Regions from separate parts of the Verrucosispora sp. WMMA2121 genome, predicted to be linked through region 1. Evidence: riboswitches for the same ligand, from Rfam matches in the RefSeq annotation. Region 1 holds a riboswitch; each other region holds the start of a gene.
What was found. A riboswitch is a leader RNA that binds a small molecule or an ion and turns the genes downstream of it on or off. The one in region 1 is predicted to bind cobalamin.
Positions count from the first base shown of each region.

Region 2: linked by a shared signal. The riboswitch ahead of metE (5-methyltetrahydropteroyltriglutamate--homocysteine S-methyltransferase) and the one ahead of O7605_RS23705 (ribonucleoside-diphosphate reductase subunit alpha) in region 1 are both predicted to bind cobalamin.
Region 3: linked by a shared signal. The riboswitch ahead of O7605_RS03845 (peptidase) and the one ahead of O7605_RS23705 (ribonucleoside-diphosphate reductase subunit alpha) in region 1 are both predicted to bind cobalamin.
Region 4: linked by a shared signal. The riboswitch ahead of O7605_RS29180 (acyl-CoA thioesterase) and the one ahead of O7605_RS23705 (ribonucleoside-diphosphate reductase subunit alpha) in region 1 are both predicted to bind cobalamin.

Region 1 covers NZ_JAPZBH010000006.1:3,274,216-3,281,545, reverse strand. The annotation lists gene O7605_RS23710 (ribonucleotide-diphosphate reductase subunit beta) at 1-721, opposite strand, end outside; gene O7605_RS23705 (ribonucleoside-diphosphate reductase subunit alpha) at 757-3,084, opposite strand; cobalamin riboswitch at 3,273-3,477, opposite strand; gene O7605_RS23700 (hypothetical protein) at 3,631-3,978, opposite strand; gene O7605_RS23695 (hypothetical protein) at 3,975-4,124, opposite strand; gene O7605_RS23690 (helix-turn-helix domain-containing protein) at 4,271-5,278, opposite strand; gene O7605_RS23685 (hypothetical protein) at 5,527-5,784, shown strand; gene O7605_RS23680 (hypothetical protein) at 5,813-6,274, shown strand; gene O7605_RS23675 (nuclear transport factor 2 family protein) at 6,300-6,704, opposite strand; gene O7605_RS23670 (TetR/AcrR family transcriptional regulator) at 6,770-7,309, shown strand.
Region 2 covers NZ_JAPZBH010000006.1:4,441,288-4,448,617, forward strand. The annotation lists gene O7605_RS28835 (hypothetical protein) at 1-478, shown strand, start outside; gene metE (5-methyltetrahydropteroyltriglutamate--homocysteine S-methyltransferase) at 587-2,824, opposite strand; cobalamin riboswitch at 2,936-3,146, opposite strand; gene O7605_RS28845 (alpha/beta hydrolase) at 3,215-3,949, opposite strand; gene O7605_RS28850 (ferredoxin reductase family protein) at 4,167-5,525, opposite strand; gene O7605_RS28855 (ABC transporter ATP-binding protein) at 5,927-6,859, shown strand; gene O7605_RS28860 (ABC transporter ATP-binding protein) at 6,856-7,330, shown strand, end outside.
Region 3 covers NZ_JAPZBH010000004.1:682,794-690,123, forward strand. The annotation lists gene O7605_RS03835 (prenyltransferase/squalene oxidase repeat-containing protein) at 1-497, opposite strand, end outside; gene O7605_RS03840 (hypothetical protein) at 845-1,339, opposite strand; gene O7605_RS03845 (peptidase) at 1,371-2,414, opposite strand; cobalamin riboswitch at 2,515-2,635, opposite strand; cobalamin riboswitch at 2,816-3,030, shown strand; gene O7605_RS03850 (acyl-CoA thioesterase) at 3,213-3,659, shown strand; gene O7605_RS03855 (FAD-dependent oxidoreductase) at 3,897-5,519, opposite strand; gene O7605_RS03860 (helix-turn-helix domain-containing protein) at 5,596-6,153, shown strand; gene O7605_RS03865 (PepSY-associated TM helix domain-containing protein) at 6,384-7,330, opposite strand, start outside.
Region 4 covers NZ_JAPZBH010000006.1:4,522,732-4,530,061, reverse strand. The annotation lists gene O7605_RS29190 (bifunctional NAD(P)/FAD-dependent oxidoreductase/class I SAM-dependent methyltransferase) at 1-1,524, shown strand, start outside; gene O7605_RS29185 (LysE family translocator) at 1,541-2,161, opposite strand; gene O7605_RS29180 (acyl-CoA thioesterase) at 2,163-2,609, opposite strand; cobalamin riboswitch at 2,799-3,015, opposite strand; gene O7605_RS29175 (prenyltransferase/squalene oxidase repeat-containing protein) at 3,454-4,512, shown strand; gene O7605_RS29170 (hypothetical protein) at 4,550-5,038, shown strand; cobalamin riboswitch at 5,122-5,260, shown strand; gene O7605_RS29165 (prenyltransferase/squalene oxidase repeat-containing protein) at 5,385-6,839, shown strand; gene O7605_RS29160 (hypothetical protein) at 6,836-7,330, shown strand, end outside.

The sequences.
Region 1 (7,330 bases):
GCATGTCGCGGACCTGCTGGCGCATCTCGTCGTCGAACAGGTCCGGCTCCTCGGCGCGTACGGTGTCGACCACGTCGAAGGCGAAGGCCATGTGCATCGACTCGTCCCGGAACACAAAGTTGGTGCCGGAGGCCAGGCCGTGCAGCAGACCCCGGGACCGCAGGAAGTACACGTAGGCGAAGGCGCCGTAGAAGAACAGTCCCTCGATGCAGGCGGCGAAGCAGATCAGGTTCAGCAGGAAGGCGCGCCGGTCCGCGCGGGTCCGCAACTCGCGCAGCTCGAAGATCGAGTCGATCCACTTGAAGCAGAACTCGGCCTTGCGGGCGATCGACGGGATGTTCTCCACGGCGGCGAACGCCGCGAACCGCTCCCGCTCGTCCGGCACGTAGGTGTCCAGCAGGTTCAGGTAGAACTGGACGTGCACCGCCTCCTCGAACAGTTGCCGCGACAGGTAGAGCCGTCCCTCCGGCGAGTTGACGTGTTGGTAGAGGTTGAGCACGAGGTTGTTGGCCACGATGGTGTCGCCGGTGGCGAAGAAGGCGACCAGCCGGGACACGAGGTGCTGCTCCGCCGGGGACAGCTTGGCCAGGTCGGCGAGGTCGGCGTGCAGGTCGACCTCCTCCACGGTCCAGGTGTTCTTGATGGCGTCCTTGAACCGGTCGAAGAACTGCGGGTACCGCATCGGCCGCAGGGTCAGGTCCATGCCGGGATCGAGCAGCATCTGCCGCTGGCCGGTGTCGGGTTCGGAAACGGTGGTCACTGGCACGCCTCGCAGCTCTCGGGGTTCTCCAGGGAACAGGCCAACGCCTCGTCGTCGCTGACCGCGACGACCGGCTTGATCGCCGGGGTGACGGCGACGGTGGCCTGCTGGATCCGGGTCGCGGGACGCGACCGCAGGTAGTAGGTGGTCTTCAGCCCGGCCTTCCAGGCGTACAGGTACATTGAGGAGAGCTTGCCGATGGTCGGCGCGCTCAGGAACAGGTTCAGCGACTGCGACTGGTCGATGAACGGCGCCCGGGCGGCGGCCAGGTCGATCAGCGCCCGCTGCGGCAGCTCCCACGCGGTCCGGAACAGCTCCCGCACGTCCGCCGGCAGCTCGGCGATGCCCTGCACCGACCCTTCGGCCCGCTTGATCTGCTCCCGGATCGGTGCCGTCCACAGCCCGCGCGCCTTCAGCTCCCGGACCAGGTACGTGTTGATCTGGAGGAACTCACCGGACATCGTCTCCCGCTTGAACAGGTTGGACACCTGCGGCTCGATGCACTCGTAACACCCGGCGATCGAGGCGATGGTGGCGGTCGGCGCGATCGCCACCAGCAGCGAGTTCCGCAGCCCGTGGCGGGCGACCCGCTCCCGCAGCGCGGTCCACCGTTGCGCCTGCGTCACCTCCGCGCCCCACAGGTCGGGATGCAACTCACCCTTCGCGGCCCGGGTCTCGGCGTACGCGGGGTGCGGGCCGAACCGCTCGGCCAGCCCCACCGACGTCTCCAGCGCGGTCAGGAAGATCTCCTCCTGCACCCGGGTCGACAGCTCCCGTGCCGACGCCGAGTCGAACGGCAGGCGCAGGGTGAACAATGCGTCCTGCAGGCCCATCAGCCCGAGCCCGACCGGACGCCAGCGCGGGTTCGACACCGCCGTCTGCTCGGCCGGGTAGTAGTTGATGTCGATCACCCGGTCGAGGAACACCACCGCCGTGCGTACCGTCGCGCGCAGCTTCTCCCAGTCGACGCCGTCGGCGGTGACGTGCGCGCCCAGGTTCACCGAGCCGAGGTTGCACACGGCCGTCTCGGTGTCGTTGTTGACCTCCAGGATCTCGGTACACAGGTTCGACAGGTGGATCGTGTTGCCGGGCGCACCGGTCTGGTTGGACAGCCGGTTCGCGGCGTCCTTGAACGTCATCCACCCGTTGCCGGTCTGCGCGAGCGTACGCATCATCCGGCCGTACAGGTCGCGGGCCTTGACCGTCCGGACGGCCTTCTTCTCCGCCGCCCGGTACGCCTCGTCGAACGCCTCGCCGAACAGGTCCGGCAGCTCCGGCGCGTCCGACGGGTCGACCAGCGACCAGTCGCCGTCGGCCTCGACCCGCCGCATGAACTCGTCCGGGATCCAGTTGGCCAGGTTCAGGTTGTGGGTACGCCGGGACTCCTCCCCGGTGTTGTCCCGCAACTCCAGGAACTCCTCGATGTCCGGGTGCCACGGCTCCAGGTACACGCAGGCCGCGCCCTTGCGTCGGCCACCCTGGTTGACCGCCGCCACCCCGGCGTCGAGCGTCTTCAGGAACGGCACGATGCCGTTCGACCTGCCGTTGGTGCCCCGGATCAGCGCACCCCGACCCCGCACCCGCGACCAGGAGATGCCGATCCCGCCGGAGAACTTCGACAGCTTCGCCACCTGGTGGTAACGCTCGTAGATCGAGTCGAGTTCGTCGCGCGGGGAGTCGACAAGGAAACACGACGACATCTGGGTGTGCCGGGTGCCCGAGTTGAACAGCGTCGGTGAACTGGGCAGATACGCCAGGCTCGACATCAGCCGGTAGAACGCGATCGCCTCGCCCGGCGTCTGCGACAGCCCGCAGGCCACCCGTAGCAGCCAGTACTGCGGCGTCTCCACCACCAGCCGGGTCTGCGGATGCCGCAGCAGGTAGCGGTCCGCGACCGTACGCAGCCCGAAGTACTCGAACCGCAGGTCGCCGTCCGGGTCCACCGCGTCGTCCAGCTTGCGCGCGTTACGGGCCACGAAATCGGCCGTGGCGTCCCCGATCAGCCCCAGGCCGTGCGCGTACCGGATGGACTGGCTGAAGCTCGCCACCTGCTGCCCACGGACCTCCTTGTCCACGTACGCGGCCAGCAGCCGCGCCGCCAGCTTCGAGTACTGCGGCTCCGTACCGATCAGCTCGGCGGCCGTCTGGATGGACAGCTTGTCCAGTTCGGCGGTGGTGGCACCGTCGTACAGACCGCTGATGGTCTTGGTGGCCACCCGCAGCGGATCGACCTCGTCGAGGTCGGTCACCCACCGCTCCACCGCCCGGACGATCTTGTTGACGTCCACCGGTTCCGTGGCGCCGTCGCGCTTGCGGACCTGCATCACCTGCCGGCGCTGCTCCGACACACCTGCCTCGGAGGCGGGCGCCTCCCGCACGACCGTCACGTCTCTCTCCTCGCGCCGTCTGCTCGGGGCCTCGGACACGCGGGAGGACGCCACGGGATCCGCGCAGGCGGCACGGCCCGTTCCTGGCGTCGGCCGTCCCACGCGGCCTGCGGCCGCCGCCCACGAGTGCGGGCGGCGTGCTGGCAGGTCTTCGGACTCGTGGGCGTGCTCACGCGCTCCTACTGGCCGTCGCTTCCCAGGCCGTGGCCCAGTGCTTCGTGACGGCTGTCGTTCCCACTCACCGCTGCGGGGCAGCCCCGGATTCCCACCGGGTTCCCTCTTGCCTCGGCCGCCCCGGGTGGGCGCCGAACCAGCTACGGGTGACACCATATATGGGCTACCCGCGAACGCAAGACACCAGATGGTGTGTCGGCGTGTCCTGCAACGGAGGTCACATTCGGCTACGCCGGTCCGTGCTTGACCGGTCGCAGGCAGGCGGGCGTACGAAAAGGACGGCGGATGCGCCGGGGTGCCGATCGTCGGTCACGCCCCGGCGTGGCTACCCGTCCCGCAGGTGCACCTCAGCCACGCCAGGAACCGGGTCGTCAGCTCGCCGGGATCCTCGCGCGGCAGGTCGTCCAACGCCGCCGTCAACAAGGCACCCGCGTACATCGACAGGCCCACCCGGTCCCGGCCGTACGCCTCGGCGAGTCGCACCCGCGCTGGGGCGCACGGCCACGGCGGTTCGCCCTCGCAGCTGGCGCATGTCCACTCCGGCCGGCGCGGCAGGTGCTCGTCGGCGATCCGGGCGGGCAGGGCGTCGACGGCCCGGCCGATTCGCACCGCCTCGGCGGCCATCGCGTCCCGATAGCTGACGGCACGCCGAGTCATGCCGGCCACCGGGCGATGCGCCGGGCCTGGTCGAGCAGGCGTTGCCGGGCGGCCTCCTGCTCGACAGCCTCCCGCCACTGCCCGCCGTCAGCCAGCGGCCTCGGCCGCCGCCGCAGCCACCACCAGAACCTGTGCCACCTGCTCACACCATCACCTCCGCCGGAGTTCGGGGACGGGGGCGGCGGTACGTGGGGGCGCACCGCCACCACCCACAAGAATCGTGCGATGGCGGTGGGCAAGCAGGGCAGGTGCGGGGCGTCCGGCGTCCTGTCCGGGACGGTTGACGGACAGCTCAGCCGGTGGCGACCGCGAGTGCCTGCCGATACTCCTGCGTCCATGCGGCGTCCCGCTGGTCAGGCGGCAACCCGGCCAACCCGACCCGCAGGTTGTCGATGCCGGCCGACGTGTCGCCGAGCGCCAGATAGGCCAGACCGAGACCCATCCGGCTGAACGTGGGCGTCAGCCAGTAGGCCAGGACCGGCGCCTGCTCGCGCTCGGCCGCCTCGGTGAGGTCGCTTGCCTCCCCGAGGAGCCCTACCGCCGAGTGCCGGTCGCCGAGTAGCGCAAACCCATGGGCGGCCTGGACCGCGTCGCCGACGCGTTGCAGCGCCGTCGCCCCGGGTGTGTGGTACGCGGTGAGGAAGTGGCGCACGATGCCGCGCGGGTTGCCTCGCTGCCGCTCCACGTAGCCTCGGAAGTTCTCCACCTGCGCCGCGAGCGGGCCACTGTCAACGGCGTCGGCCTGCCTGGCGGCCTCGATCAGCACCTGTATCGCCTCACCGTCGTTGCGGGCTTCCGCATGCAACCAGCCGACGAACTGCGTCCACTCCGCCACCACCTCGTGCAGTTGGCCGGCGTACGGCCCGGCAGCCCGCTCGGCGAGTTGCTGCATGGTGGACCACTGCGCCACCATCGCCGGCAGTGTCACCGGAGCCGGCAGGACGTCGTCGAGGCGGCGTTGCGCGGCCAGCACCTCGGCGAGCAGCCGCACCGCAGCGGCGTCGAGGCGGGTCGGTTCGGCGAGCACGTACGCCAGGCGGTCATCGTCGTCGGGGGTGGTCACGGTCGGCGCATCGACGACCATCGCGGCCAGCGTCCCGCCGGCCTGAAGGGTGTCGTCAAGGTGCGCGGCGAGTTCTCGGGACGGTCGGGTCCGGCCCGTCTCGAGGTCGTGCACGTAGCTCTTCCCGACGTACGCGAGGCGGGCCAGATCACGCAGTGACAGGCCACGGACACGTCGAAGTCGGGCAAGCTCAGCGGGAAACCGTGGGTCAACGATGGTGCGCGCGCTCGGCGGCATGACGAAGCTCCCGGGTGAAGGACTATGCGGCGATCTGCTGGCCTCCACACCAGCGAACCGCCACAATCGACGGTACTCGGCTCCGACGTGCGGCGGCAGCAACCGCCGAACGAGCCGGGCACGTGTCGGCGACATGGCGACTCGCGCGGACCTGTCGCCACCGAAAGCGCGGTCTCGCCCACCCCTCCGGCGCGCCGGCCCCGTCCGCAAACTGGCCGAGTTGGCCCGGCTGGGACTACGACCTACCTATGGACGTGACCTCGCCGGCCACCGTCCAACTGCCGGGATTCCCGCCCGATCCGGCCCCTGATCGGCGCGCCGCCTTCCGCATGTACGGCGTCGCCGGCAACAACAGCTTCACCACCCACTCGGTTACCTTCCGGCTGCCCGAGCTGGCCGGCCTGCAACCAGGATCAGTCATGATCACCGCAATCGTGAACAACGACGAGGTACCGAAGTACGTCTCCCTCGACGAGTTCGCACGCCTCGGCAGTGCCGAGTGCTGACCTCGCGCGGTTCTGCCATCCTGGCCGGGTGCAACCCAACCTGGAGCGAATCCCAGGGAAGCAGGACCGACTCGCGGAGGAGATCCTCGCCCGCGCTCCGCGACGCATCGAGCAGAGCTTCGTACGCTCCCTCGACCCCACCAACGCGCTCGCCCTCGGTCGCTACGGCGCCCGCCTCGCCACCCTGGCATTGCGCCAGAGCTCCGTCGATCTGCTACGCCGCTCAGTGCTGGCGACCGGCCTCGCCCGATGTCTGACGTCCGACGACGACCGGGACTTCATGGTGGCTCTGGCGGTGCCGTGGATCGTGGCACAGCAGCTCGGCGAAAACCCGGCCGAGGTATTCGCCACGGTCGGCGACAGCCTGCCGGACGGGCCGGTCGCCAGACTGGTCCACACCTTCGGCGCCCGCACCGACATCACCCTGAAAGCCTTCGGCTGGGAATTGGTGACGACAGCCGACGGCCCGGACTTCCGGCCGGCGTACTGACCACCGGAGCACCTCGGCAGTCGACCTACGCCTGGCCGACGGCCTCAGCGATGGCGAGGGTGTGCTGATACTCGCGCCACTGGGCCAATTTGCCGTGGCTGGTCCGCAGTACCCCGATGAACGGCGCCGAGGCGGTAACCCCGGTCGCCGTGTGAGTGCCGACCAGTTCGTACTCGACCACGATCACGTCGGGGTCGCCGGTCTCGTGCACAACCACGTTGCGGCAGTCATGGAACCGGACCGGGAACGCCGCCCGGCCTGCTTGCGTGTATTCCAGCACGCTCTGCCTGCCCTCGATGCGCGTAGGGCGGCCGGGCACGGCGAACGGTGTCTCGATCACCACATCGTCGGCGAGCGTGTCAGCTTCCCAGGTGGACAGGTCCGCGAGCCACCGAGCACGCATGCTGTCGAAGATCTCGCTTGGCGTCATGTCTTCCCCTGGATAATGAGTCAGGACTCGACTTCAGGACCGAGGATAATGAGTGGAGACTCACTTTGGTAGAGGGGCCGCCGCTGCGTGCCGACGCGCAGCGCAACCGGACGCGCATCCTGGACGCCGCCGAGGCGGTCTTCGCCGAGTTCGGCTCCCGCGCCTCCACCGAGGAGGTGGCCCGACGGGCCGGCGTTGCCATCGGCACCGTTTTTCGTCACTTCCCCACCAAGAACGACCTGCTCACCGCAATCATGAAGCGGCTGCTCACCCAGCTCGCCGAAGACGCCGGGCAGCACGACCTCTTCTCGTTCTTCACGCACACGGTGGCGCAGGCCGCAGCGAGGAAGACCGCCGTCGACCTGCTCGCCGGTTCCGGAGTGGACATTCGCCTGACCGACGCGGTGGGGCACCTGGCGGAGGCGATGAGTTCGCTGCTGGAGCAGGCCCAGCGCACCGGCGCCGTCGCCGCCTCGGTACGGCTACCCGAGGTGATGGCGCTCCTTGCCGGCACATGTCAGGGCGCCCTGCACGGCGGATGGGACGAGCAACTGCAATCCCGTACGCTCGCGATCGTCTTCGCCGGCCTGAAGCACTCTCGATGAAACGCTGACCGATCAGGTCAT
Region 2 (7,330 bases), 1.2 Mb from region 1:
GGTCAGTCCGAGTGGTCAGCTCAGCCAGAACACCTGGCGACCCGGCGGCTGGCTCGGCTGGGAATCCCTCGGCGGCACCGTCGCCGGCACCCCCGCCGTCACCTACCACGACGGCCAGTACGACGTGTTCGCCCGCAGCCCCCGAGGCGTCGTCTACCAGAAAACCTGGCAAGGCACCTGGAGCGACTGGAAAAGTCTCGGCGGCATCATCCAAGGCGGCCTCGCCGCCGTCTACGTCAACGGCGAACACCACGTCTTCGGAATCAGCCCCAGCGGCCAGTTGAGTCAGAACACCTGGCGAAACGGCAGCTGGCTCGGCTGGGAAGCCCTCGGCGGCACCGTCGCCGGCACCCCCGCCGTCACCTACCACGACGGCCAGTACGACGTCTTCGCCCGCAGCCCCGGCGGCACCGTCTACCAGAAAACCTGGCAAGGCACCTGGAGCGACTGGAAACACATCGGCGGCACCCTCGGCTGACAACGCTCGTCGATGCCGAGGCCGGTTGGCCGGCACGGGTTACCCCGTGCCGGCCAACCGGTCCTTCATACAGTTCCGCTCAGGTCGGTACCACCCGGCCCGGTGCGGTCAGCTCCCGCGTACCTCGGCGGCGGCGGCCACCAGGTGCCGGAGAGACGCCTCGACCTCCGGATAGCCGCGCGTCTTGAGGCCGCAGTCCGGATTCACCCACAACCGGCGGGCCGGCACGGCCGCGACGGCCCGGCGCAGCGCCTCGACCACCTCGTCGCGCGACGGCACCCGGGGCGAGTGGATGTCCCAGACCCCGGGGCCCACACCCCGGCCGTAGCCGATCGCGGCCAGGTCGTCGAGGATCTCCATCTTGGACCGGGACGCCTCGATGCTGGTGACGTCGGCGTCGAGGGCGTCGATGGCACCGATCACCTCGCCGAACTCCGAGTAGCACAGGTGGGTGTGGATCTGGGTGTCGTCGGCGACGCCGCTGGTGGCCAGCCGGAACGCCGCCACCGCCCAGTCCAGGTACGTCTTCTGGTCGGCCCTGCGCAGCGGCAGCGTCTCCCGTAGCGCCGGCTCGTCGACCTGGATGACCCGGATCCCGGCGGACTCCAGGTCGCGGCACTCGTCGCGAAGGGCGAGCGCGACCTGGTCGGCGGTGTCCGCGAGGGGCTGATCGGTACGGACGAACGACCAGGCCAGGATGGTGACCGGACCGGTGAGCATGCCCTTGACCGGTCTGCTGGTCAACGACTGCGCGTAGGTGGACCACGCGACGGTCATCGGTGCCTTGCGTGACACGTCGCCGTAGATGATCGGCGGGCGTACGCAGCGGGAGCCGTAGGACTGCACCCAGCCGTGCCGCGTGGCGGCGAAACCGTCGAGTTGCTCGCCGAAGTACTGCACCATGTCGTTGCGTTCCGGCTCCCCGTGCACGAGCACGTCCAGACCCAGCTGTTCCTGCAACCGGACGACCTGCTCCACCTCGGTGCGCATCCGGGACGCGTAGCCGGCGTCGTCGAGGCTGCCGGCCCGGTGCGCGGCGCGGGCCCTCCGCAGCTCGGCGGTCTGCGGGAACGACCCGATCGTGGTGGTCGGCAACTCCGGCAGACCCAGTCGTTCCTGCTGCCGGGCGGCCCGGGTGGGATAGTCGCCGCGCTGCCGGTCGGCCGGGCGCAGCGCGGCGAGGCGGCCGCGTACGTCGTCGTGACGCCAGTTTGCCGGGGTGGCCGGCAGGGGCGCGGGCAGCGCGGTGGTGCCGTCGCGCAGCGCGCGGCCGAGCACGACGATCTCGTCGACCTTCTGCCGGGCGAACGCCAGCCGCTCGGACAGCCGGGGGTCGAGATGCGTCTCGGCGGACAGGTCGACCGGAACGTGCAACAGCGAGCAGGACGACGAGACGGCGACGTGGTCGGCCAGCCCGGCGACCGTCGCGCCGGCCGCGACAGCGGCCCGCAGGTCGGTACGCCAGACGTTCCGACCGTCGACTAGGCCGGCGACGATGGTCTTGCCACCGAGTGGTCCGGCGGCGGCGAGACGGTGCAGGTTGCCCGCGCCGGCGACCAGGTCCAGACCGACGGCGTCGACCGGGGTGTCCAGCAGGGCCGGCAGCGCGTCGCCGAGGTCACCGAAGTAGGTCGCCACGAAGATCCGCGGTCGGTGCGTGAGGTCGCCGAGCCGGGTGTAGGCGCGGCGCAGGGCGTCGATCTCGGCTGGGCTACGGTCGGCGGCGTAGGCGGGCTCGTCCAGTTGCACCCAGCTGACGCCCGCGTGCGCCAGCTCGGCGAGAATCCGGGCGTACGTCTGGACCAGGTCGTCGAGCCGAGCGAACGGGTCGACGCCCTTGGCCAGCAGCAGGAACGTGGCCGGTCCGACGAACACCGGCCGGGTGGTGATGCCCAGGTCGCGGGCCTCGGCGTACTCGTCAAGCGCCTTCGCCGGGTTGGCGGTGAAGACGGTGTCCGGGGCGATCTCCGGCACCAGGTAGTGGTAGTTGGTGTCGAACCACTTCGTCAGCTCCAACGCCGGCTCGGCGTCGACACCACGTGCCATGGCGAAGTAGGTGTCCAGCGCGGACAGACCCAGCCGGGTGAACCGGTCCGGGACCGCGCCGACCGCGACCGCCGTGTCGAGCATCTGGTCGTAGTAGGAGAAGGTGTTCGACGGGATCGCGTCGAGACGGGCGTCGCGCAGCGTCCGCCACACCTGCGCCCGGAGGCCGGCGGCGGTGCCGGCCAGAGCCTCGGCGTCGATGGTGCCGGCCCAGTACGCCTCGACGGCCTTCTTCAGTTCACGGTTCGCGCCGATGCGTGGGTAGCCGAGCACGGTGCTCTGCCCGAATGCGGTACTCACCAAGGGTTCCTTCCCTCGAAGTGTCCGGCGGACACGGGAGGGAAGACGGGTACACCTCGGGTACCGGCTTCCGCCCTGGTCCTCCCACGGGACCGCCGGCGACGCACGCCGGCGGCGTGCGCAGCACTGGCAGGTCTTCGGACTCGCGGGCATGACACCAGGTCGCCTACTGGCCGTCGCTTCCCAGACCTCACGGTCCAGTGCTTTGTTGACGGCGGTCGTTCCCACTCACCGCTGCGGGGCAGTCCCGGATTCACACCGGGTTCCCTCTTACGACGCCCCACCCACCCGGGCGGGACGAACCAGCACCACCGGCCATCGTACGGGCCACACCGCCGGCTAAGCCCGAGGTGTCCGGCCTGCGGGACCGCGAGCAGGCCGGACACCGCACTAGCGCAGGTGCCGGGCGAAGAACCGGCCGGCGTCCTCCCCCGCGTACCAGGGCACACCGGTGTGTCCGCCCATGTTGGCGTGCAGCGTCTTCTCCGTGGAGCCGAAGGCGTCGAACAGCTCCAGCGCCGCCTGCCGGTCGTTGCCCTCGTCGTCCCACTGCAACAGCATGTGCAGCGGAATGGTGACCTGCCGGGCCTGTTCGACGATGAGGCGCGGGACGAAACTTCCGGCGAAGAGACCGGCGGCCACGATCCGGGGCTCCACCACCGCGAGTCGGACGCCGACCGAGATCACTCCCCCGGAGTACCCGACGGGGCCGCCGATCTCGGGCAGCGACAGGAGGGAGTCCAGGGCGGCCTGTGCTTCCGGGACCGCCCGGTCGACGAGCGGGAGGACGAGAGCGTCCACGATCTCGTCGCTCACCGCCTCGCCCGCCGCCAGCACCCGGTGCAGTTCGGCGCGAGCCTGCTCGGCGGCGGCCCAACGCGGCCGGTCACCGCTGCCGGGCAGCTCGACCGCGGCGGCGGCGAAGCCGTCCGCTGCGGCGCCCCGGGCCCGCGCCACCAGACGGGGGTACATCCGGCCCAGCCCCAGTGGCGGGTGACCGAGCAGGATCAGCGGAACCGGTGCGGTCGCGAACGCGGGTGTCCACAGGAAACCGGGGATGTCGCCGAGCGTGAACCCGCGTTCGAAGACGCCGTCGTCGAGGTGTCGTTCGGAGGTGAATCGCATGGTCGTGCCTTTCGGGAGTGCGTGTGAACGGCGCTCCCGGGCGACCTACCGCCCGACCGTGACCCCGGAGGGGAGCACCCATGTCGAAACGTTCACGGGTACCACCTCCTCGGTCTCTCGCACGGCCTTCGGGCAAACTAGCAGCGGGCCGTCCCGGTCCGCCACGGGGTTTCCCGCGCCGCTTCCGCTCGCCTCGCGCACTGTCGGCCGGTGAGGTTCACACCCCCAACCGGAACGCCTCGACATGCTGTTGGCGGGACGGAACCCGCAGGGCGCGCAGGCTGCGTCGCACGGTGCCGGCCATCGCCGCGGGACCGCACAGGTAGACGTCGCGCTCGGCGATGTCGGGGACCAGGCCGCGCAGACTCTCCGGACTGAACGGCTGGCTGCCGTCGGCGGTGCGACCGGTCAGCAGGTGCAGGCGGGCGCCCCTGGCCTGTGCCAGATCGCGCAGCTCATCGATCAGTACCGCGTCGGCGGGCGTGCGGGCCCGGTAGAGCACCACGACGTCTCCGGTCAACTCCGGGTCCTCCAGCAGCGCCCGGATCGGAGTGATGCCGATGCCACCGGCGATCAGCAGGCTGTTCTCCCGGGTGCGGGCGGCGGTGGTGAGGGCGCCGTACGGACCCTCGGCGTAGACCCGGGTGCCCACCGGCAACTGCCGCAGCCCGGCGCTGGTGGAGCCGATCGCCTTCGCCGTCAGCCGCAGCGTGCGACCGTCGGGCGCCGCCGACAGCGACCACGGGTTGACCTGCCACCAGGAGTTGTGCCCCGGGAAACGCCACCAGAAGAACTGGCCGGGACGGGCGCGCAGCCGGTCGAGGCGGTTGCCGGCAACGTGGACGGACACGACGTTGTCGGTCTCCGGCACCACCGCGACGACCCGCAGCCGGTGCCGGACGTTGCGCACCAGCGGCACGACCAGGCGGTTGGTCAGCAACGAGCCGACCGCGAAGGCCCACAACCCCCACCAGTAGGCCTTGGCGACGGCGCTGCCGGCGAACGAGGCGCCCTCGTAGATCTGGTGGATCACCGACAGCACGATCACCACGTACACCACCAGGTGGATGGCGTGCCAGAGCTCGTACGACATGCGGCGGCGGGCGATCCGTACCGAGGTGGAGGCCAGCACGCCGATCAGGACTGCGGCGATCATGCCGAGTAGCACCGGCATCTGCCGGGCCAGGTTCGGGATCTCGGCGAAGAACGAGATCCGGTCGATCTGTGCGTAGCCGAGCAGCACGAACGTCGGGTGCAGCACGACCAGCCAGAAGATCGCGAACCCGGTCCAGCGGTGCCAGTTGGTGAGCTTGTCCATGCCGATCCGCCGTTCCAGGAACGGCATCCGGCCGATCAGCAGCAGTTGCAGTGCCATCACGAAAGCCAGATGCAGGCCGAGGAAACGGCCGATCGCGGTCAGGGTGTTGGGCGTCGGCCGGCTCGGATGAGCGAACATGACCTGGAGGATCACCAGGTTGACCAGGACAAACGTCCAGAGCAGCAGGTACGCGGCCCGAGCCTGGCCGGTGCGGCGCACCGGACCTGCCGCGGCGGCGGTGAAGGTGGTCGTGGACATCGTGAGCCTTCCTGAAGCGGTCCCGGTCGGGGTGGCGTGGGATTCCGTTCCGTCTGCCTCAGCGTGCCAGCGTCGGCGTGCGCCCGGAAGCTCGCCGAGCACGATCGCAACCTGCCCGGTGCCGAGCCCGCGAGCGGCGAGGTCGCGGTGCCACCACACGCTGCGCCGCCGCCCGCGCCGCGACGTGTGGCTGCCAGGGGCGCAGGAAAGCCAGCCGGGGGCATGGTCAACGGAGCCGCCGGTTGCGAAACTGCTTCAATCTGCGTCGGTGGGGGCGATCGGACCCTCGACCCCTCCGGCAACCAGGCGGGCCGGCCGGACGACACCAAGGGCCGGTTCGGTGCGCCGGACCGCCAGCCCAGGCTGGCTCGACGCCGGCCCGACCCGGACGGAGGGAAGGAATGGCCAGCACACCGCTGTCCCTGCCGCAGTCGTCCGCGCGCGCCCCCGAGTTCGGCCGGGACGCGCTCATCGTCTGCGAGAACCTGGTGCGGATCTACCAGACCGGTTCGATCGAGGTGCAGGCACTGCAGGGACTGGACCTGACCGTGGCCGGCAGTGAGCTGGTCGCCGTCGTCGGTGCCTCCGGGTCGGGCAAGTCGACGTTGCTCTCCATCCTGGCCGGCATCGACGCCCCCACCGCCGGGCGGGTCCGGGTCGACCGGTGGAACCTGCTGACGATGTCCCGCGCGGATCGGGTGGCGTACCGGCGGCACACCGTCGGGTTCGTGCGGCAGCAGACGGCGAGCAACCTGATCCCGTACCTCACCGCGCGGGAGATGGTGGACCTGCCGATGACGGCGGCCCGTACCGCAAAGCGGGAGCGCCGGGAGCGCGCCGCCGAACTGCTGGACAGCCTCGGTGTCGCCGACTGCGCCGAGCGGCGCCCCGGGCAACTGTCCGGGGGGCAGCAGATGCGGGTCGCGATCGCGGTGGCGCTGGCCAACCAGCCGCGGATCCTGCTCGCCGACGAGCCGACCGGCGAGTTGGACGCCGCCACGTCCGCGGAGGTCTTCGGCGTACTCCGGGAGGTCAACCGGCGGTACGGCGTCACCGTCGTGGTGGTGACCCATGACCCGGCGGTCAGCGGCCAGGTCGAACGGACCGTCGCGATCCGGGACGGACGCACCAGCAGCGAGGTGCTGCGCCGCACCACCACCAACGAGCAGGGCGACACCCAGGTGATCGCCGAGGAGTACGCCGTGATGGACCGGGCCGGGCGGGTGCAGGTGCCCCGTGACTTCCGTCAGGCGCTGGCGCTGACCCGGCGGGTCCGGCTGGCCCTGGAACCCGACCACATCACGATCCGCCCCGATTCGGGAAGCGACGAATGAGCGGCGAGCCGCTGCTGCGCGTGCGCGACGTGCACCGGCGCTTCCGCACCGGGCCGACCGTCGTACACGCCCTGCGCGGCGTGTCGTTCGACGTGGCCGCCGGCTCCATGGTGGCGCTCGTCGGCCGCTCCGGCTCGGGCAAGACCACCCTGCTCAACACCGTCGGCGGCCTCGACCGCCCGGACGCCGGCACGGTGCACGTCGACGGCACCGACGTCACCGACCTCGACGAGGACGGCCTGTCCCGGTTACGACGGGAGAAGGTGTCCTACGTCTTCCAGAGCTTCGGGTTGATCCCGGTGCTGTCGGCCGCGGAGAACGTCGCCGCCCCGCTGCGGCTGGCCCGCGTCGCCCCGGCCGAGCGTGAGCGCCGGGTCGAGTTGCTGCTGGACCTGGTCGGCCTGGCCGACCACGCCCGGCAGCGGCCGGCCGAGCTGTCCGGCGGCCAGCAGCAGCGAGTGGCGATCGCCC
Region 3 (7,330 bases), on a different contig from region 1:
GTGGTCCGGCTGGTGATCCGGCCCCGCTGGTGCCCGGTGCCCGCCGCGGACAGCAGGGCCACGGTCTCGGCACGCAGGTCCCAGCCGCCGAAGTCGGTGGGGTCGGCACCGGCGGCGGAGGCCACGTAGAGCAGTTTCGCGGTGGCACCCCCGTCGGTGAAGCCCTCGATGCCCCAGTCGTCGTAGCTGTTGTAGGACCGTACGTGCGCGGCGATCTGCGCCGTCGCCGCCTGTCGAGTAGAGCCGGCCACCCCGGTGGCGGCGAGAGCGATCACGCCGTCGATGCTCAGCCCCCAGTCCTCGGGAGTGAACGGTCCAGGTAGGACGCCGTCGACGTATTCCCCGGCGAGCCAGGTCGCGGCGTCGCGCGCGGCGGCGGTGTGGGTTGGCGATGGCGCGGCGGCCACGCCGAGGGGGGTGGTCGCGACGATGGCGAGCGCTGCGGCGGTGGCGGCGCCGAGACCGGCGCCGACGCGCCGGAGCGGGAACGTGGGCATGAGGGGTGCCTTTCGCAGAGCGGTCGGTGAAAGCTCCGGAAGGCACCGACGGGCGGCATCCGCTCGCGTGGCCGCGACGAGATGCTGTACCTCGGTTACCCGGACTCCACCCTGTAGACCTCGACAGTGGAAGCCGCTCGTCCTGTGCGGGGCATTCCGGCTCGCGAGGCGGTGCTCGCTCACGGTTGCGGGTCAGCGTCGGCTTCTACCGACTTCCCCCCGTACGGGACGTATTCAGTTGTGTACCCGGCGCACCGGGTGTCGCCACCGTACCGCCGGTCACCTCTCGGCGCCAGCGTGGCGGGCGACACCCGGCACGTCCACGGCTCGTGAAGGGTACACGCAGGTCAGGGGGCGGTGATGCTGGGTGCCGCGCCGGAGCCGAAGGACCAGCCCTCGACCGTGCCCGGGGCCGGGTTGTAGCTGGTCGCCCCCAACGTGCTGTAGGTCCAGGAGGCGCCGCTGCCGGAGGCGTGCCAGTACGACCAGTACGCGCTGGCCGGCGGGGTGTTGATGCAGGGTTCCGTCGCGGCGGTCGGCTTGCCGTTGATCCGGCAGATGAAGGCCAATCCCCATCGCTGCGTACCGGTCACGGTGAAGCCTGCGCCCTGCAGGGCGGCCAGGCCCGTGGCCGGGTCACCGAGCGCGCACGCCACCTGGACGCCGCCGCCGAGCGCACCGTAGTCGACCACCACGGTGACCCCCGACGTCCCGGTGCACGCGGCGGCCTGCGCGGCCCGTGGAGACGGCTCGACAGCAATCAACCCGACGGCGACGACAGCCACCGCCGCGATGCTCGCCAGCCACCGACGGACGGGATCATAGACCTGCGACATGAGCACTCCTTCTGGTGGGACGGAATCTGCCGGCCGGTCAGCGGCAGGGCAGAGTGGGTGCGCCGGCGGTCGCGGTGACAGTGGAGAGCCGGGCATATCCGGTGCCGGTCAGACCGAGAACAGCCTGCGCGGTGGCGCGGGGGGCGGTACCGGGATCGAAGACGCCGCCGTCGAAGTCGACCGCGCCCCGGTCGGTGACCGGGGCGGCACACCCGACCTGAAGATCGGCCAGGAACACGCGGGCCCGGGCCCAGGCCAGCGGCCGTCCACCGTCACGCAGCGCCTGAGCTGCCAACCCGGTGCTGTTGGCGTTCGCGACCCCACCCGCGTTGGTGAACCCACCGTCGGCGCGTTGCACCGAAAGCAGCCATTGCAGCCCTGCGGCGGCATCAGCCTTACGACCGGCGGCCCGCAACGCCTGCACCGCGACGGCCGTGACGTCCACATCCGACACACAGACCGGCTGCGCGGGCAGCAGCGGATAGCCGCCGTCGGGGCACCGGGTACCCGCCAGCCAACCGGCGGCAACCGCCGGCACACCTTGCGCGGTCCGGTCCAGCGCGAGAATCGCGAAGGACTGGCTGAACGAGTTACTGAAATCACCCCACGCCGACCGGTCGGTGAACCGGCCACCCGGGTCCTGGAGCGACTCCAACCGGGCGATGAGATCCACACCGCCGACGTCGGTCGGGTCACCACCGCGGACCGCGACGGCGAGTGCGAGCTTGGCGGTCGCGCCCGCGTACGCCTCAGTGGTGCCGTCACCGATGTACCCGTCACGCACGTCCGGCCGGGTCGCCCAGGCCAGGGCTCGAGCGCCGAAGTCGTCGGCGACACCGGCGGCGGCGAACGCGAAGACCGCGTCCAGGGTCAACCCCTGGTCCGGGTACGCGACCCCGTCGAAGACGGCCTCGAAGCGTTCCCCGTCGACAAGCTGTCGGGCCAACCAGCCCGCGGCCGCATCGGATCGGACGGTGCCGGCCTGCGGGGGCGCGGCGATCACGGGTGTGGTCAGAGTGAGGGCGGCGAGCACACCGCAAAGCAGGGCGAGCAGGCGGTGCCGGCTCAGGCGGACGACCATCGGACGCGCCTTTCCGGCCCGGCGGTCGTCAGAAACCCGGCCCGCCCGGCGACGGCGCGGCTGGCCGGCCTCCGACCCGTGGGCCACGACGGGTGGGGAGCAGAAATCGCGGGTGCGGCAGGTATTCGGGCTCGCCACCAGGGATGCTCCCGGCGGCCTACCGTTGCGGGCCAGCGCCGGACTTCGACCGGACTTCCCCCGCACACACACGCGGTTGTTCAGTTGTCGCGCCAGTCTCGTCTGCTCCCACAGCCACTGTCAATCCGCTACCGATCGCACACGGTGGGTCGTGGCGGCGAGGTTCGTGGCGATCGCGGCCACGGGCCGACGCTCGGCGTCGGAGTGATGGGGCAACTCGCCGCAGGTACCCGGGCCGGACGGTCGTCGGACCGGGTCAGGATAGGGTGGCCGACGGCGCTGGTTCGCCCGGCCGTTGCAGTCGGGCGTCGCAAGAGGGACCCGGTGAAAGTCCGGGACTGCCCCGCAGCGGTGAGTGGGAACGACAGCCGTCACCACGCACTGGGCCGCAAGGCCTGGGAAGCGACGGCCAGTAGGAGACCGGCCGAGTCCGGCACCGCCCACGAGTCCGAAGACCTGCCCGCGCTGCGGACACAAGGTGTGTGCGCTGCCGTCGACCTCGCGGGCGGGTCGGGCGGGTGACGCGCCGCAACGGCGTGCTCCTCGACGTGCGCGCCTACGGGTCGGTGGCTTGTTCCCCGAGGACGGACACCCGTGCACTACACGACCACTCTCGCCGGCCGACCACCGTCAGCCTCCCACCTGACCCTGTCGCAGATCATGGACCAGCACCACACCAACCTGATGGGCACGGTCCACGGCGGCCGGATCCTCAACCTCATCGACTCCGTCGCCGGAGTGGTCGCCGCCCGGCACTCCGACGGCCCGGCACTCACCGCCGCCATCGACGAGACCGCCTTCCTGCGCGCGGTCCGCGTCGGCGACGTCGTACACGTCGACGCCCGCATCACCTGGGCGGGTCGCAGTTCCATGGAGGTCACCGTCAAGGTCACCGCCGACCGCTGGGACCGCGCCGTACCACCGACCGACGTGGCCACCGCCCACCTCGTCATGGTCGCCGTCGACGACAACGGCCAACCCCGCCCGGTGCCGCCGCTGCTACCCCAGACCGACGGAGACCGGCGCCGCTACCGCGAGGCACAGATCCGCCGCGAACACCGGCTGACCCTGCGCCGTGCCCTGCTCGACGGCACCGAGGAGTCCTGAGATGCTCGGACTCTCCACGGCAGCCCTCGCGTGACCCCCACCGGGCAACCGGTTCTGCTCGGCGCCGTCTTCATAAAGTGCAGGTCACCGTCGATATCGCCCTCGGCGCAGGTGCCGGACGCCTCGCCCGACGGATGGCTGACGGCCGCTGGTCACGGCGCGTCAACCAGGTCTGCGCAGTCGTGCTCGTCGCGCTCTTAATGCGACTGGCCGCCGACTGACCCCTTCGGCGTGGCCTTACAACTCCTTGCGGTGGTCGAGTCGGACGGCGCGTAGCACGACGTCGTTGACGTGGTGGGTGCTGATCGCTCCCGGGGGGCGCGGGCGGGTCTCGTGCACGTCGATGCGCCAGTCGTCCGAGGCCGTGATCTCGGCGACGATGTCGTCGATGCCGACGTACGCCTGCGGGTCGTACATGGGGGTCTGCTCGGCGGGGTCCGACGGCTGCTGCAGCCACGTCAGGTCGTGGCCGACGACGAGCAGCGTCCCACCGACCGCCACGGCGTCGAGCAGGTTGCGCAGTCCACGCTGCTCGGGGGTGCGCTGGAACGAACCGTACTGCAGGGACACCAGGTCGTAGGTCTCGTCGGCGAAGGCGGCGGGGTCGTTGGCGTCGCGGTGCAGCGTACGCACGTCGAGCCCGCGACGTTCCGCCTCGGCCCGGATGCGGTCCAGTGCCCTGCCGGAGACGTCGGAGGCGGTCACCTGCCAGCCCCGTTCGGCCAGCCAGAGCGCGTCGGCTCCCTCACCCGCGCCGACGTCGAGCGCCCGGCCGGGCGGCAGATCCGTCGCCTCCGCCACCAACGTGCCGTTCGGGTTGGCGCTCCACACGCGTTCCTGATCCCCGTAGCGACCGTCCCACTCGATCGCGACGCCGGAGGGCCGGACGCCCGCCGTGGTGTCCTCGGCGGCGAGGCTGAAGGCGATCTGAGCGCCGATCCAGCTACCGTTCGCCGCGGCCTGCAGGACCTGGGCGCTCGGGTCCGTCAGGTTCCCGGCGGCGAAGACGCCCGCCACGCTGGTACGTCCGGTGGCGTCGACCGCGACGAGGTCACCGAGTCCGCTGGGGTGGACGGTGGTGTCGATGCCCAGCCCCGCGAGCATCTCGACCCGGGGACGGAACCGGGCACCGGCGAGGACCGCGTCGGCCGGCAGGCTGCGGCCGTCGGCGAGCTCGACGGCGAGCGACCCGTCCGGGTCGGCGTCGGACACCCGGCGCACCGCACTCTCGACCACCGGGACCCCGGAGGCGACGAGAGTCTGCACCGCGGCCGGGTCGATCCCCGTGGCGTCATGCAGCACCACGGTCAACTGGTCGGTCAGGTGCCGCATCAGCTGGGTCGGGTGCAGTCCCATCGGCGTCGTGACGATCTGCACGACCCGCAGGTCGCGGACCTCCCAGCCATGGCAGAACGGACAGTTGAACACCTGAGCACCCCAACGCTCAGTGAGGCCCTCGATCTCGGGAAGCTCGTCGACGATGCCGGTCGCGGCCAGTACCCGGCGAGCGACGAGACCGTGCCCGCCCGAGAGCGCGAGGTGAAATCCGTCGTCCTCCTTCCGCACCGCCAGGACCCGGCCGGTGAGAACGTTGCCACCATAGCTACGGACCTCCTCCCGCCCGATGGCCCGCATCGCCTCGGGCGGGGTGCCCTCACGTCCCAGGTAGCCGTGCATGTGCGCCGCCGGCGCGTTCCGCGGCGTGCCGTCGTCGACGACGATGACCGAGCGTCGCTGACGAGCGAGCTGCAGCGCGGCCGCCAGACCGGCCGCTGATCCGCCGATGACGGCGACATCGCACCTGCGGACGATGCTCTGGTGCGGTGGGTGTTCGGAGGCTCCGTGGGCAGGGTCTGTCATGCGTCAAGCGTAGGAACAACTGGCGGCATCTAACAGGCCGCTTGCGAGATCCGCAAGACACCCACATGCTGGGGCGATGAACGACCGCAGTGACGTGGAACATCTGGCGCGCACAAGGCTGCGAAGCATCCGCACCACGCTCGGCTACTCCCTGGACGAACTCGCCGAACGCACCAATCTCAGCCCGTCGACGATCAGCCGGGTCGAGACGGGCAAACGGACATTAAGCCTCGACGTGCTCGTACCCCTGGCCAACGCGCTACAGGTCAGCCTCGACGTCCTCTTCGAGGCGACCAGCGACGAGGACGTGGTGATCCGCCCCGTGCAGCACCGTTCGGGCTCGCGCACCACGTGGCCGCTGAGCCGCGTCGACGGGCGCACCATGGCGATGAAGATCCGCCTGGAGCCCGAGGCGACGATGCCGGCCCAGCGGGTCCATCCGGGGTACGACTGGTTCCTGGTACTCGAGGGCAGGGTGCTGCTGTGGCTCGGCGAGCGGCAGATCGAAGTCGAAAAGGGCGAGGCAGCCGAGTTCTCGACGATGACACCACACTCGATGACAGCACTCGACGAGCCGGCCGAGCTGATCATGATCTTCGACCGCGAGGGGCAGCGCGCGCATCTGCACCAGTGAGCCTGAAACCGGGCAGGACGGGACCGGCAGGACGTGCCGATGACGCCGCGCCCTCATCGACGCGGCACCTCCGACGTTGGGCGGCCCGCCCTACGCACTCGACGAAGTGTGCAGCCACCGCGAACGCAGCCAGCGGACCGGCCACGTCGAGTGGCTGCACACCATCGAGAGGGACGACCAGGAGTGTCTGACGTGACGCCGGACAGATCAGGCCGGGCCGTCGCCGAGGTTCACACCGTACCGAAGAAGCTCTTGAGGGCCGGCATCCTGCGGATCAGGAGCTGGTCCAGCGCGAGGATCACCAGCAGCGACAGACCGAACAGGGGCAGGAACACGCCGAGGACGGCCATCGCGGCGAGCAGGAGCCAGTTGCCCCAGATCGGAAGTTTCCCGCGGGGTGCGGCCATCCCGGAGGCGGTGCCGCGGCGGGTCCACCACATCATCGGTCCGGTGACGCACATGAAGATCACGGCGAGGCAGAACAGCGTGGACAGGATCTCGTTGGCGACGCCGAGACGCCGTCCCTCGTGCAGGGCGATTCCGTGGGACACGACCTTGGCCATGGCGCTGTAGTCGGCATAGCTGTACTGGCCGACCTTCTCGCCGCTGTACTGGTCGACGTGGACCGTCGTCTCCTGGGTGACGTCGGACTCGGCGGGGTTGCCGACGTTGTACCACTGGCTGCTCATCACGCTGAAGACGCCCGTTTCGCCTTCGGGGTACATGATCAGGTACGGCCCGGGAGCGCCCTGTGCCTGCGCCGTGGCGACGGCCTTGTCGATCGAGATCGGTGTGCCGGCGCCGGTGCTGGTGCCCTGCGGCGCGTTGCCGGAGGCCCATCCGGCGGGCGCCGACTGGCCGTCGCTGTTCTCGATCTGCTGCCGGATGGTGGACTCGGCACCGGGATCCTCGCCCCAGAGCGAGATGTTGCCGTGCGCGGCGAGTTCCGACGCTTTGGCGCCCCAGAAGCCGGTCCACGGCAGGCCGGAGATGACGAGCAGCAGGACGCCGAGGCCCACGGGGAGCCCGACGATGGCGTGCCAGCCACGGACCCGGGCACCGCGTCTGCCCTTGGCCTGGGCGCCGCTGCGGGCCTTCCGGCCGAGGAAGAAGATGATGAACCCGGTGATCGTCAGCACGATCCCCCAGGAGGCGCCGAGCTCGACGATCCGGTCTC
Region 4 (7,330 bases), 1.2 Mb from region 1:
GCGGCCGCGCTGCAACTCGCTCGTCAGCGACGCTCGGTCATCGTCGTCGACGACGGCACCCCGCGGAACGCGCCGGCCGCGCACATGCACGGCTACCTCGGACGCGAGGGCACCCCGCCCGAGGCGATGCGGGCCATCGGGCGCGAAGAGGTCCGTAGCTATGGTGGCAACGTCCTCACCGGCCGTGTCCTGGCCGTGCGCAAGGAGGACGACGGGTTCCACCTCGCCCTCTCGGGCGGCCACGGTCTCGTCGCCCGCCGGATACTGGCCGCGACCGGCATCGCCGACGAGCTTCCCGACATCGAGGGCCTCGCCGAGCGTTGGGGCCGCGAGGTGATCAACTGTCCGTTCTGCCATGGCTGGGAGGTCCGCGACCTGCGGGTCGTGCAGATCGTCACGACGCCGATGGGACTGCACCCGACCCAGCTGATGCGGCACCTGACCGACCAGTTGACCGTGGTGCTGCATGACGCGACGGGGATCGACCCGGCCGTGGTGCGGACCCTCGTCGCCTCCGGGGTTGCGGTGGTCGAGGGCGCGGTGCGCCGGGTGGCCGACGCCGACCCGGACGGTTCACTCGTCGTCGAGCTTGCCGACGGCCGCAGCCTGCCCGCCGACGCGGTCCTCGCCGGTGCCCGGTTCCACCCCCGGGTCGAGATGCTCGCCGGGCTGGGCATCGACATCACGGCTCACCCCAGCGGACTCGGTGACCTCGTCGCGGTCGACGCCACCGGACGTACCAGCGTGCCGGGCGTGTACGCCGCCGGGAACCTGACGGACCCGAGCGCCCAGGTCCTGCCGGCCGCCGCGAACGGCAGTTGGGTCGGTGCCCAGATCGCCTTCAGCCTCGCCGCCGAGGACACCACGGCGGGCCTGCGCCCCTCCGGCGTCGAGATCGAGTGGGACAGCCGGTACGGGGATCAGGAACGCATGTGGAGCGCCAACCCGAACGGCACGCTCGTGGCGGAGGCGACGGACCTGCCCCCCGGCCGGGCGCTCGACGTCGGCGCCGGTGAAGGAGCCGACGCGATCTGGCTGGCCGAACGAGGCTGGCAGGTGACCGCCTCCGACGTCTCCGGCAGAGCACTGGACCGCATCCGGGCCGAAGCGGAGCGTCGCGGGCTCGACGTGCGTACGCTGCACCGCGACGCCAACGACCGGGCCGCCTTCGCGGACGAGACCTACGACCTGGTCTCCCTGCAGTACGGTTCGTTCCAGCGCACCCCCGAGCAGCGCGGACTGCGCAACCTGCTCGACGCCGTGTCCGTCGGTGGGACGCTGCTCGTCGTCGGCCACGAGCTGACGCCGCTCCAGCAGCCGGCGGACCCCGGCGAGCAGACCCGCATGTACGACCCGCAGGCGTACGTCGGCATCGACGAGATCGCCGCCGCGCTCACGGCCTCGGGCGACTGGCGAGTCGACGTGAACGAGAGCCGGCCGCGTCCGCCGGGAGCGATCAGCACCCACCACGTCAACGACGTCGTGCTGCGCGCCGTCCGGCTCGACCATCGCAAGGAGCGGTGAGGCCACGCCGCAGGGGTCAGCCGGCGGCCAGTCGTAGTCCGAGCACGACGAACGCGACGGCGCAGATCCGGTTGACGCGCCGTGACCAGCGGCTGTCAGTCATCCTTCGGGCCAGGCGTCCGGCGCCCGCGCCGATGGCGATGTCGACGGCGAGCTGCACGGCCATGAAGACAGCGCCGAGCAGGACCAGTTGGGCGGTGGGGTCACCGGCGGCCGGATTCACGAACTGGGGCAGGAACGCCACGCTGAACAGGATCATCTTCGGGTTGAGCAGGTTGGTCAGCAGCCCTCGCAGGAACGCCTGTCCGCTGGTGCCAACCCGCTTCGTCTCGTCGGCGGGCGCGCCGGCACCGAGCAGGGCGCGAATCCCGAGGGCGACCAGGTACACCGCGCCTGCCCAGCGGATCGTGGTGAACAGCACCGGCGAGGCCGCGACGAGCGCGGCCAGTCCGCAGACGACGGCCGCGATGTGGATCGCCTCCCCGGCGGCGACGCCGATCGCGGCGACGATACCCGCCCGGGTGCCGTATCGGGTGGCGTTGGCGAGGACGAACATCATGTCCGGCCCGGGAGTGACCATGAGTAGGGCGATCGCGGCGAGGTAGCCCGCGAGGGCCGTTGTGGACAGTCCGAGCATCTCAGTACTCCTCGGTGCCGTCGAGCAGGGCGCGCCGCAGTGCCAGCCGGTGCTCGCGACGGATCTCTGCCTCGCGGTAGCGCCGCCGGTCGCCGTCGGTCTGGGGGAGCAGCGGTGGCACCGGCCGGGGCTGGCCGTCGTCGTCGACGGCGACCATGACCAGGTGGGCGGTGGCCACGTCGGTCGGTGGTACGGCCCGGTCCCATCGGTCGGCCGTGACCTTGACGGTGACCTCCATGGAGCTGCGTCCGGCCCAGGTGATGCGGGCGTCGACGTGCACGACGTCGCCGACGCGGACCGCGCGGAGGAAGGCGGTCTCGTCGATGGCGGCGGTTACGGCCGGTCCGTCGGAGTGCCGGGCGGCGACCACTCCGGCGACGGAGTCGATGAGGTTGAGGATCCGGCCGCCGTGGACCGTACCCATGAGGTTGGTGTGGTGCTGGTCCATGATCTGCGACAGGGTCAGATGGGAGGCCGACGGTGGTCGGCCGGCGAGTGTGGTGGTCGTGTCCTGCACGGGGGCGTCCGTCCTCGGAAAGGAGGCCACCGACCGGGGGGCGCGCACGTCGAGGAACACGCCGACGCGGCGCGTCACCCCGCCCGACCCACCCGCGAGGTCGACGGCAGGCGCACACACCTTGTGTACGCAGCGCGGGCAGGTCTTCGGACTCGTGGGCGGTGCCGGACTCGTCCGTTCTCCTACTGGCCGTCGCTTCCCAGGCCGGGTGGCCCAGTGCGTGGTGACGGCGGTCGTTCCCACTCACCGCTGCGGGGCAGTCCCGGATTCTCACCGGGTTCCCTCTTGCGACGCCCCACCGGTAACGGTCGGGCGAACCAGCGCCGTCGGTCACCCTATCCCGACCCGGCCGGTCAGCGGGCTCGCCTGGTGCTCGCTGTGAGCTGTCTCCCTCGACGGTCCACCTGTTCCGTGGCCGGTGCAACGGAAGCGGGGTCTGGCGGAGCGAGAGCGAGACCCGGCCGCCGCCTGCCGCGTTGTGGTTACCCAAGGTGCGCATCCGGTTGCTGATTGACAGTGGTCGTGTGGCCGACGAGACTGGCGCGACAACTGAACAACGCGCGTGCGTGTGGGGGAAGTCCGGTCGAAGTCCGGCGCTGGCCCGCAACGGTAGGCCGCCGGGGAGCATCATCCCTGGTGGCGAGCCCGAATACCTGACGTACCCGCGAGTCTCTGCTCCCCACCCGTCGTGGCCCACGGGTCGGAGGCCGGTCCGCCGTGGCATCACCGAGCGGGCCGGGTCTCGACGACCGCCGGGCCGGAAAGGCGCCAACCGATGGTCGTTCGCCTGGGCCGGCACCGCCTGCTCGCCCTGCTCTGCGGGATACTCGCCGCCCTCACTCTCACCACACCCACGATCGCCGCACCCACGATCGCCGCACCCGCACACGCGGGTGCCGTCCGGACGGATGCCGCCGCCGGTTGGTTGGCCCGACAGTTGGTCGACGGAGAACGTTTCGAGGCCGTCTTCGACGGGGTCGCGTACCCCGACCAGGGGTTGACCCTGGACGCGGTTTTCGCGTTCGCCGCCGCCGGTGTCGCCGACGACTTCGGCGCTCAGGCGTTGGCCTGGGTGACCCGGCCGGACGTCCGCGACGGGTACATCGGCGACGGCACCACTGAGGCGTACGCCGGCGCGACCGCCAAACTCGCTCTCGCCGTCGCGGTCCGCGGCGCTGACCCCACCGACGTCGGCGGTGTGGATCTCATCGCCCGGCTGCGGTCGCTCCAGGACCCCGATGGCCGGTTCACCGACCGGTCGGCGTGGGGTGACTACAGCAACGCGTTCAGCCAGTCCTTCGCGATCTTCGCGCTGGACCGGACCGCGCAGGGCGTGCCGGCGGTCGCCGCCGGCTGGCTGGCCGGCACCCGGTGCCCGGACGGAGGCTATCCGCTGCTGCCGGAGCAGCCCGTCTGTGTCTCCGACGTGGACGCCACCGCCGTCGCGGTGCAGGCGTTGCGGGCCGCCGGACGCCCGGCTGACGCCGCCGCGGGATTGCGCTGGCTGGTCTCGGTGCAACGCGCCGACGGCGGGTTCACCAACTCCGGTGGGGTCGCGAACGCCAACAGCACCGGGTTGGCGGCCCAGGCGTTGCGCGACGGCGGCCGGCCGCTGGCCTGGGTCCGGGCCCGCGTGTTCCTGGCCGGTCTTCAGGTCGGGTGTGCCGCCCCGGTCACCGACCGGGGCGCGGTCGACTTCGACGGCGGTGTCTTCGATCCCGGTACCGCCCCCCGTGCCACCACCCAGGCTGTTCTCGGCCTGGCCGGCACCGGATACGCCCGGCTCTCCACCGTCGCCGCGACCACCGGTGCACCCACCCTGCGCTGCCGTTGACCGGCCGGCAGGTTCCGTCCCATCAGAAGGAGTGCTCATGTCCCAGGTCTACGATCCCGTCCGTCGGTGGCTGGCGAGCATCGTGGTGGTGGCTGTCGTCGCCGTCGGGTTGATCGCTGTCGAACCGTCTCCCCGAGCCGCGCAGGCCGCCGCGTGCACCGGGACGACCGGGGTCACGGTGGTGGTCGACTATGGTTCGCTCGGCGGCGGCGTCCAGGTGGCGTGCGCGCTCGGTGACCCGGCCACCGGGCTGGCCGCCCTGCAGGGTGCCGGCTTCACGGTGACCGGTACGAAGCGGTGGGGGTTGGCGTTCGTCTGCCGGATCAACGGAAAGCCGACCGCCGCGACGGAGCCGTGCATCAACACCCCGCCGGCCAGCGCGTACTGGTCGTACTGGCACGCCTCCGGCAGCGGCGCCGCCTGGACCTACAGCACGCTGGGAGCGACCAGCTACAACCCGGCGCCGGGGACGGTGGAGGGCTGGTCGTTCGGCTCCGGCGCGGCGCCCAGTATCACCGCGCCCTGACCTGCGGGTAGGCTGCCTGAGCTGTCGACGCGTCGGGTGTCGTCCGCCACGCTGGCGCCGAAAGGTGACCGGGCGGTACGGTGGCGGCACCCGGCGCGTCGGGTACTCAACTGAATACGTCCTGTGTGGGGGGAAGTCGGTAGAAGCCGACGCTGACCCGCAACCGTGAGCGAGAGCTGTCTCGCGAGCCGGAATGCCCCGCACCGGACGAGCGGCTTCCACTGTCGAGGTCTACAGGGTGGAGTCCGGGCAACCTAGGTGCGGCATCTCATCGCGGCCACGCAAGCGGATATCGCCACCGGTGCCTTCCGGAGCTTCGCCGACCGCTCTGCGAAAGGCACCCCTCATGCCCACGTCCCCGCTCCGGCGCGTCGGCGCCGGTTTCGGCGCCGCCACCGCCATCGCGTTCGCCGTCGTCACGGCCACCCCTCTCGTCGTGACCGCCGCGCCCGCGCCGGCTCACACCGTCGCCGCGCGTGACGCCGCGACCTGGCTCGCCGGGGAGTACACCGACGGCGTGCTGCCCGGCCCGTTCAGCCCGCAGGACTGGGGGCTGAGCATCGACGGCGTGATCGCCCTCGCCGCCACCGGGGCGGCCGGCCCGACGCGGCAGGCGGCAACGGCGCAGATCGCCGCGCACGTGCGGTCCTACAACAGCTACGACGACTGGGGCATCGAGGGCTTCACCGACGGGGGTGCGACGGCGAAGCTGCTCTACGTCGCCTCGTCCGCGGGCGCCGACCCCACCGACTTCGGCGGCTGGGACCTGCGCGCCGAGACCGTGGCGCTGCTCTCCGGGGCGGGCACCGGTCACCAGCACGGCCGGATCACCAGCCGGACCACCGAGGCCACCGGCCCGGACCCGAGCAACACCTTCGACCAGTCCTTCGCGGTCCTGGGTCTGGCCCGCAGCGGCGGCACGCCGCAGGAGACCGTCGACTTCCTCATCAGGCAGCAGTGCGCGGCCGGCGGTTTCCGGCTCTATCCCGACGCCGACGGCGTTCCGTCGCCGTCCTGCGACGATCAAGGCAACGCCACGCTCGACGTCGACTCGACGGCCATGGCCGTCCAGGCGTTGCTCGCAGCCGACGTCGCCGGTGCGGACGAGGCCGCGCAGCGCGGCGCGGACTGGCTGGTGGCGCAGCAACGCGTCGACGGATCGTTCGGCGGGTCGGGGCCGACCAGCGGCGCGAACTCCAACAGCACCGGCCTGGCCGGGCAGGCGCTCGCCGCCGCCGGGCGCGATGACGAGGCGGCACGTGCCGCCGAGGCCCTGGCGGCGCTGCAGCTCACCACCGCCAACGGTGGCGCCGCGGCGGCCGATGCCGGCGCCATCGCATACGCCAGCGACGCCCTGGCCGAGGCGGTCCGCGACGGGATCGCCGAGAGCTTCCGGGACCAGTGGCGTCGCGCCACCGCCCAGGCGTTGCTCGGGCTGGCGCAGATTCCGCTGGGCCGGATCGGTCTCGATCTTCCGCCGTCCGGCGAGCCGACACCGACGGCAACCGCGTCACCCACGCCGACGGCGTCGCCTACGGCGACCGCCACGCCTTCGCCGACCGGCTCGCCCACGCCGACCGCCACCGCCTCGCCCACCGGCAGTCCGACGCCGAGCGGCACGCCGACCGCGCCCACTGCCACGGCGACGACTCCCACCGGCTCCGTCACCAGTCCCGCCGGGGGCGGGGCGGGTCGCCTGCCGACCACCGGCGTGGCGATCGGCGGGTACGTGCTCACCGCGCTGCTGCTGCTGGGTGGGGGAGCGGTACTGCTGGTCCTCGGCCGCCGGCGGACCACATGATCATCCGGGCGGCCCGGTTCGCGTCGGTCCTCGCACTGACCGCGGTGAGCGTCCTGATCGGGCCGGGATCGGCTGCGGCCGCGGGCAGCGCCGGCTACTGCCCGGATGCGGGCGGAGTCACCGTCGTGGTGGACTTCAAGGAACTCGGCGGCGGGACGGTTGTCCGGTGTGCGCGAGGCGACCAGGCCACCGGACTGGCTGCGTTGAAGAACGCCGGTTTCCAGATCACCGGCACGCTGCGCTGGGGCGAGGGGTTCATCTGCCGGATCGAGGGCAAACCCTCGACCAGCGCGGAGAAGTGTGTCGACACGCCGCCGGCCAGCGCCTACTGGTCGTACTGGCACGCACCCAACGGGGGCAGTTGGACGTACAGCGACAAGGGGGTGCTCAACCGCAAGCCACCGGCGGGCAGCTTCGAAGGCTGGTCGTTCTCGCTCAACCGCAACGCCGACAACGCGCCCCGCCCGGCGGTGGCGCCCACCCGGCCGGCA